DNA from 3 places in the Aminivibrio sp. genome. Region 3 is predicted to be linked to each of the others. Evidence: riboswitches for the same ligand, from Rfam matches in the RefSeq annotation. Region 3 holds a riboswitch; each other region holds the start of a gene.
The links. Region 3 has a riboswitch for molybdenum cofactor ahead of JMJ95_RS05730 (aldehyde ferredoxin oxidoreductase family protein). Riboswitches for the same ligand answer to the same signal wherever they lie in the genome.
Positions count from the first base shown of each region.

Region 1: it holds a riboswitch for molybdenum cofactor, as region 3 does, so the genes downstream of both, JMJ95_RS11180 (molybdopterin-dependent aldehyde oxidoreductase) here and JMJ95_RS05730 (aldehyde ferredoxin oxidoreductase family protein) in region 3, are expected to answer to the same signal.
Region 2: it holds a riboswitch for molybdenum cofactor, as region 3 does, so the genes downstream of both, JMJ95_RS10375 (substrate-binding domain-containing protein) here and JMJ95_RS05730 (aldehyde ferredoxin oxidoreductase family protein) in region 3, are expected to answer to the same signal.

Region 1 is NZ_JAESIH010000064.1:45,230-47,489, reverse strand. It holds gene JMJ95_RS11190 (type II secretion system F family protein) at 1-436, shown strand, start outside; gene gspG (type II secretion system major pseudopilin GspG) at 469-900, shown strand; molybdenum cofactor riboswitch at 976-1,094, shown strand; gene JMJ95_RS11180 (molybdopterin-dependent aldehyde oxidoreductase) at 1,310-2,260, shown strand, end outside.
Region 2 is NZ_JAESIH010000061.1:25,055-27,314, forward strand. It holds gene JMJ95_RS10370 (Hsp20/alpha crystallin family protein) at 1-153, shown strand, start outside; gene JMJ95_RS10375 (substrate-binding domain-containing protein) at 209-1,033, opposite strand; molybdenum cofactor riboswitch at 1,138-1,257, opposite strand.
Region 3 is NZ_JAESIH010000043.1:36,146-38,405, reverse strand. It holds gene JMJ95_RS05730 (aldehyde ferredoxin oxidoreductase family protein) at 1-1,440, opposite strand, end outside; molybdenum cofactor riboswitch at 1,514-1,624, opposite strand; gene JMJ95_RS05725 (HesA/MoeB/ThiF family protein) at 1,992-2,260, shown strand, end outside.

The sequences.
Region 1 (2,260 bases), on a different contig from region 3:
CCTTCCCTTTTTCCGGCGCATCCGGGAGAACATCGCCCTTTCCCTGGTGATGTCCCACCTGAAGACCCTGCTCTCCGCCGGGATCCCCCTGGTGCAGGCCCTCAGCATGGCTTCCTCCATGGACTCACGGCCGGAGCGGTGGGTGGAGGCCGCCCGGCTCGTGAAGGAGGGGTTCCGGTTCGACCGGGCCCTGGAGCGGCTTGGCACCTTCCCCGAGGAGACGGTGTACATCATCAGGATCGGCGAACAGGGCGGCGACCTGCCCGGCGCCATCGGCCAGGTGGCGGAGATGAACTGGGAAGAGGCCCGGGACGGCATGGAAAAGGCCGCCACCCTCGCCGAACCCCTCCTGGTGCTGTTCCTCGGACTGGCGGTGGGCTTCGTCGTCATCGCCGTCCTCTTACCCATATTTGACCTGTCCAGTCTCGCGGGGTGACGGGCGGGCAGAACTGAAACGGAGGTTGCGCAATGAGGAAAAGGCAGCGGAAACGGATAGGCTTTACGCTGGTGGAAGTGCTCGTGGTAGTGGTTATCCTCGGCCTGCTGGCGGCCCTCGTGGTGCCCAGGGTGGTTGGCCGGGGCGAGGATGCCAAGAGAACCGCGGCGGCTGTGCAGATCCGGGAGATCGAGCAGGCCCTGGAGATGTACCGGCTCGACAGCAGTTTGTATCCCTCCACGGCCCAGGGGCTGGAAGCCCTGGTGACGAAACCCTCCATTCCTCCCGAGCCGAGGAAGTACCGGGAGGGAGGCTACCTGCGGAAGCTCCCGGTGGACCCCTGGGGAAGCCCCTTCGTCTACCGGTGTCCCGGCGACCACGGAGAATACGACCTGTTCTCCCTGGGTGCCGACGGTGAAGAGGGAGGGGACGGCCCGGGGAAGGACATAACCAACTGGGAATAGGCTTGTCCGGAGACTCTTCCTGGTATAAAATGGGTCAGACTAGTTAGTGTTTTTTTGAAATTTCTTTCTGAGAATATCGATCTTTTCCTCCGAGTCGCCTGCCCTAAAGGATAAACCCCACGGACAGCGACCGTTAGGGTGCGCCCGGAAACAGGCGCGCCTCCCCTTTGGCAAGGAGGACGCTTTCTTGCAAACGGCGAAGCCGTCCTCATGTCTGGAGGACGGCTTTTTTTTCAGCACACGATGAAGGGAGGGATTGGTACAGCGGAAATCATGCGGAGATCCCTGCGCGAAGGGTATTGTGAATAGGAAAGGGGCGGCGGTTTCGGTCCCCGTCGCATGGCCGCGCACAGGTCCGGAACTCTGCCGCCCTGCCCCCTGCCGATGAACGGAAGGAGCTGGGAACAGGATGATTCAGAAAGTCTTTTTTGTCAACGGTGTTGAACGGAACATCATAGTGGAGGATGACAGCACCCTTGCCTCAGTGCTCAGGGAACAGCTCGGGCTGACCGGGACCAAGATCGGATGCGGCCAGGGGCATTGCGGCTCCTGCGGCGTGATCATCGACGGCAAGTATACCCGTTCCTGCGTGTACAAAATGTCCAGGCTTCCTGAAAGAGCCGACATCACCACCATCGAGGGCATCGGCGCCCCCGGGAAGCTCCACCCCATCCAGAAGGCCTGGATCAGGCACGGCGCCGCCCAGTGCGGCTTCTGCACTCCGGGATTCATCGTCTCCGCCAAGGCCCTTCTCGACACAAACCCCAACCCGAACCGGGAAGAAGTCCGGGACTGGTTCCAGGCCAACAGGAACGCCTGCCGGTGCACCGGGTACAAGCCCATCGTCGACGCCGTCATGGATGCCGCTAAGGTGCTCCGGGGAGAGATGGACGAGAAGGAGCTCGATTTCGTCCTTCCGGAGGACGGGCGGATCTGGGGCAGCAAGTACCCCCGTCCCACCGCCGTCGCCAAGGTTACCGGGACCCTGGACTACGGCGCGGACCTGATCCTCAAGATGCCGAAGAAAACCCTCCACGCGGCCCTCGTCCAGGCGAAGGTTTCCCACGCCAACATAAAGGGTATCGACACATCCGAGGCGGAGAAGATGCCCGGCGTCTACAAGATCGTCACCCACAAGGACATCAGGGGGAAAAACAGGATTACCGGCCTCATCACCTTCCCCACGAACAAGGGCGACGGATGGGACCGTCCCATCCTATGCGACGAGAAGATTTTCCAGTACGGCGACGCCGTAGCCATCGTCTGCGCCGACAACTACAAGAACGCCGCCGCCGCTGCCGAGAAGGTGAAACTCGATCTGGAGGTCCTTCCGGCCTACATGAGCGCTCCCGCCGCCATG
Region 2 (2,260 bases), on a different contig from region 3:
TACGGAAAGGTCTCCCGGTCCATTCAGTTCCCCATGGAAGTAGACCCTGAATCGGCGAAAGCGACGTTCAAAAACGGGGTGCTTACCGTGGAAGTCGCTGAAAAGGTCCAGGCCGAGAAGATGAAGAAAGTGGCCATCGAGGAAAAAGCATAGAAAGCTGGAGTCTGAAGAGAGGGGAGCGCCGGGAATTCCGTCGCTCCCCTGTTTTTTACCTTACGGCGTTCGGGAAGAAGAGCTGCTTTCCGAGTAGCTGGAAGTCGGCAATGGCCTTCTGGGTTGACGGGGACACCATCCAGTCAATGAAGGTCACGGCAAGGTCGTACCGAATGTTCTCCCACTTGGCAGGGTTGACGGCGATGACGCTGTACTGGTTTTTCAGAGATTCGTCACCCTCGACGATGATCACCAGTCCCCCCTGTTCCTTCCGGGAATCCTCGTACTTGATGAAGGTCCCCCTGTCGGTGAGGCAGTAGCTCTTTCGCTCATCGGCGATCATGAGGGTTTCAAGCATTCCCTGGCCTGTCTGGATGTACCATTTCTCCTTGTCGGGTTCCGGGATCCCCGCGTTTTTCCAGAGGGTAAGTTCCGCCACGTGGGTTCCCGACTTGTCGGCCCGGCTGGCGAAGGGCGCTGCGGAGGCGGCGATTTTCCTCAGGGCGTCGGCGGCGGCCATTCCCTTGACCCCCGCGGGATCGGAAGCAGGCCCCACCACGATGAAGTCGTTGTACATCACCTGGCGGCGGTTGACGCCCCACCCGTCGGCGACGAACTTCTTCTCCAGCTCGGGGGCATGGACCAGAAGAACGTCCACGTCACCGTTCCTGCCGTACTCGAGGGCCTTGCCCGTGCCCACGGAAACCCACTGGAGCTCGATGTTCTTCTCCCGAAGCAGCAGGGGGGCCAGATAATCGAGAAGCCCCGTGTTGTCCGTGCTGGTGGTGGTGGCCATCCGGAGAACCTCGGCGCCGGAGGCAACTCCTCCCAGGACTAAAACGAACAGACAAACAAACAGAACCGACCGCAGTTTTCTCATTTTCACTTTTCTTTCCTCCTCGTATGTTTATGTTGTGTGCAGAAACGCGAAACGCCGGAATCAAAAAAGCCGTTCCCCGCCCGTACACGGCAGGGAACGGCTCCGGGGAGTCCGTTGAATCTCCTTGCCGAACACGGGAGGCCCGCCTGTTTCCGGACGGACCCTGACGGCCCGCCGCCGTGGGAAATTCCTGTAGGAAGACGGGCTCGGAGATAAGTCTATTCTTTTGATTTTATGATACCACGGAAGGGCCTGTTTTGTTACCTCACCCGGCGGATTTTCGAAATTTCTGTTCATTTTCCCCTGGCTGTTCCTGAAAAATCCGAAAACTTCCGGGCTGAAACGGCGGGGTTCCGTCCGGCCGTCGCCGGACAGGATGATACGGACCGCTTCCTCGTGGGGCAGCGAATCCTTGCAGACCCTCCGGGACCGCAGGCATCGTACCCGTCCGACAGGACCGCCACCTGCCCCTCCCAGGGGATTTTCGTCCCCCGCAAGGTCGAGGGAGTATCCGTTGCCGTCCCATTTTTCATGGCGGGTCATGCAGATGCGCCCGGCCGCGGCAAGCCGTTCCGCTCCCCCGATGAGCTCCGCTCCCGTGCCCGAAACGATCTCCATGACGCTCGAGGTGTTTCTCCAGATCTTTCTGCCTCTCCGGGGGCTCCCGGTTACATCGGCGAGATTGTGTCCTGTATGGCCGGAGCCTCTTCGGTAAGGGTGGGGATGTACTGGGTGAAGCGGCTGAACACCATCGCGGACAGTATTATCCCGAATGAGGAGCGCTCCCCTGCCGGCCAATGGAAGAGCATGGCTCTCTCGCCACAGAAAGGAATGACTGCATGCCGGGCTCCCTGTGAAACAGCGCCTTGGTTGCTGTGGAGGGGGGCACCGCCGCCGGGGGAATGACGATGCTTCTCCGAAAGCTCCCTTCCCGGGATGGGAGCTGCCGGGAAAAAGCCCTTCCTGTCCACGAGGAAGCCGTCCCCTGCGCCGAAAACCTTTCGGGAAAGAACCTTTTTCCCTCACGTGAGCCGTGCTCACGTCAATGCCGAAGACGCCGCGGAGCTTTCCGGAAGGAGCGATCACCGGGGCCGTTACGCTCACGATAAGCTCCCCGGTGATCATGTCCCTGTAGGGCGATGTGATGACGGTGCTCTCCTTTTCAGGGTTTCCTTAGGTCACCTGACTCATGTTGACGTGTTCCGTTTTTGTTATACTATCGTCTGG
Region 3 (2,260 bases):
GTTCTGGAAAATCATGACCCACGTGGGTTTCGTGCTGATGTCCACCGGGTCGAGTTTCTCGGGCAGGCCGAGGACTTCGAGGGAAATGGTGTAGCCTCTCACGTGGCATCCGCCCCGGTTTGACGTAGCGTAGTTCAGGCCGATTCCCTGGATGACCCGTCCGTCATAGGCGGGCATCTCCTGCTTCTTGACCGTCATGGAGAACTCGGGATGGCCGTACATTTCGCACAGCCTGTAGGAGCCCTCGGCGAGTTTCTTGCCGAGCCCTTCCACGAGACCCATCTTTTTCGTCCAGTAGGTGACGGCGTCTTCGTTGCCGAAGCGAAGTTCGGGGCCGCCTTCCAGTTCTTCCTTTTTGATCAATCCCTTTTCGTAGAGCTCCATGGCGGCGGCGATGGTGACGCCCGCGCTGATGGTGTCGAGGCCGTATTCGTTGCAGAGATAGTTGGCCTCGATGATGGGTTCGAGCCGTTTGACGCCGCAGCAGACGCCGAAGGCGAAGATGGTCTCGTACTCAGGCCCTTCACCTTCGCGGTCTCCGACCTTGGTGACCCGGCCGCAGCCGATGGGGCAGCCGAAACAGGAGTATCTCTTGGTGAGGAAGTTCTTGGCGAGAGTTTCGCCGGACTGGATGTCCGCCTCGGGGAAGTAGGCTCCCTGCCAATTGTTCTTGGGGTAAGCGCCGAGCTGGTTGATGATGTTCACGAGGACTGCCGTTCCATAGGTGGGAAGGCCCTGGCTCGTGACGGGGTTGGTCTTCAGTTTTTCCATGGCCCCGGCGAGGACGGCCTTCATCTCGTCCTGGTTTTCAACGTACGGACGGGCGCTGCCCCTGACCACGATCGCCTTGAGGTTCTTGGAGCCCATGACGGCACCGACGCCGCTGCGGCCGGCAGCACGGTTCTTGTCGTTCATGACGGCTGCGATCTTCGAGAGCCTTTCACCGGCAGGGCCGATGCAGGTGACCTTCGCCTTGGGATCACCCACGGCCTCGAGAAGGGCATCGGTGGCCTTGTGGCTATCCTTGCCCCAGACGGCGGCGGCGTCCCGAAGCTCCACCTTGTCGTCGTTGATCCAGATGTAGGTGGGTTTGGGGGCCTTGCCCTCAAGAATGATCATGAACCAGCCCGCCCTGGCGAGCTCGGCTCCCCAGAATCCGCCGGAGTTGCTGCTCGCGATGTATCCCGTGAGAGGGCTCTTGGTGATGACCATGTACCGTCCGGCGGAGGGAGCTCCCTTGCCGGTAAGGGGGCCGTTGGCGAAAATGAGCTTGTTCTCGGGGGAGAGAGGATCAGTGCCGATGGGGAGCTCATCGTAAAGCACCTTCGTGGCGTATCCTCGGCCCCCGATGTAGTCCTTCAGAGTCTTTTCGCAGAGCTCCTCCCTCGCGACGGTTCCGTTGGAGAGATTGATGCGCAGTACTTTGCCGAACTTGTCCATAATCTCTTCGCCTCCTTGATTTTGTGCTTCCTGTGTTTTGAAAAGGCTGAAATGAAAAAAGGAGGACCACCGGCTGAAGCCGGCTGATCCTCCTTTGCAAACTCGGCAGGTCTGGAAATCGCTTTCCGGACCCAGTGCCTGCAGAATCTTCGTGAGACTGTGCAGGTCGAAGGCCTATTCTTTTTCGGGGAATAATTCTGCTCTCCCTGTTACTTTTTATACCAATTCGTGAATTCTGTCAATTATTGTATTCCTAAATCCGTTAGTTTTTCAGGGAGAGGGAGCGTAGCCGGGCATACGGTGAATTCGCCCTCCCCGGGGGCGAAGAGATTATCCCCTGGGGGGGCGCCCGAGGTGAGTGAAACCGACACGGATGTCGGTTTCACAGGCAGGCAGCAGGCGAACGCAGGGAGCCGCGGGACGCGCCCGGGCAGTTGTCACGGACGACAATCCGCACTTTCCGCCCAAGGGGCCCCCGGTAACGCTCCCCGCTGAGGTGCGGATTTAGGGTAATCTTTCCTGTATAATTCCAGAAACGGAGGTGAGTTCCGGTGAGCTGGTTTGATACAGTGGCGTATTCCGCAGAAGCGGTCGGTTCCTGGAAAATGGTCTCCTTTCTCGAGCTCAGGAAGGCCGCTGCCATGGAAGGTCTGTCCCCCGCCGAAGCTGAGATTTATTGTCTCGAAAACGGCTACGTTCCGTCGAGGTACATCCGGAGCATGGGAACGATTGGTCCCGATGGTCAGCTTCGCCTGCTCTCGTCCTGCGTGGCCGTCATCGGCTGCGGAGGTTTGGGCGGGCTCGTGGGTGACCTGCTGGC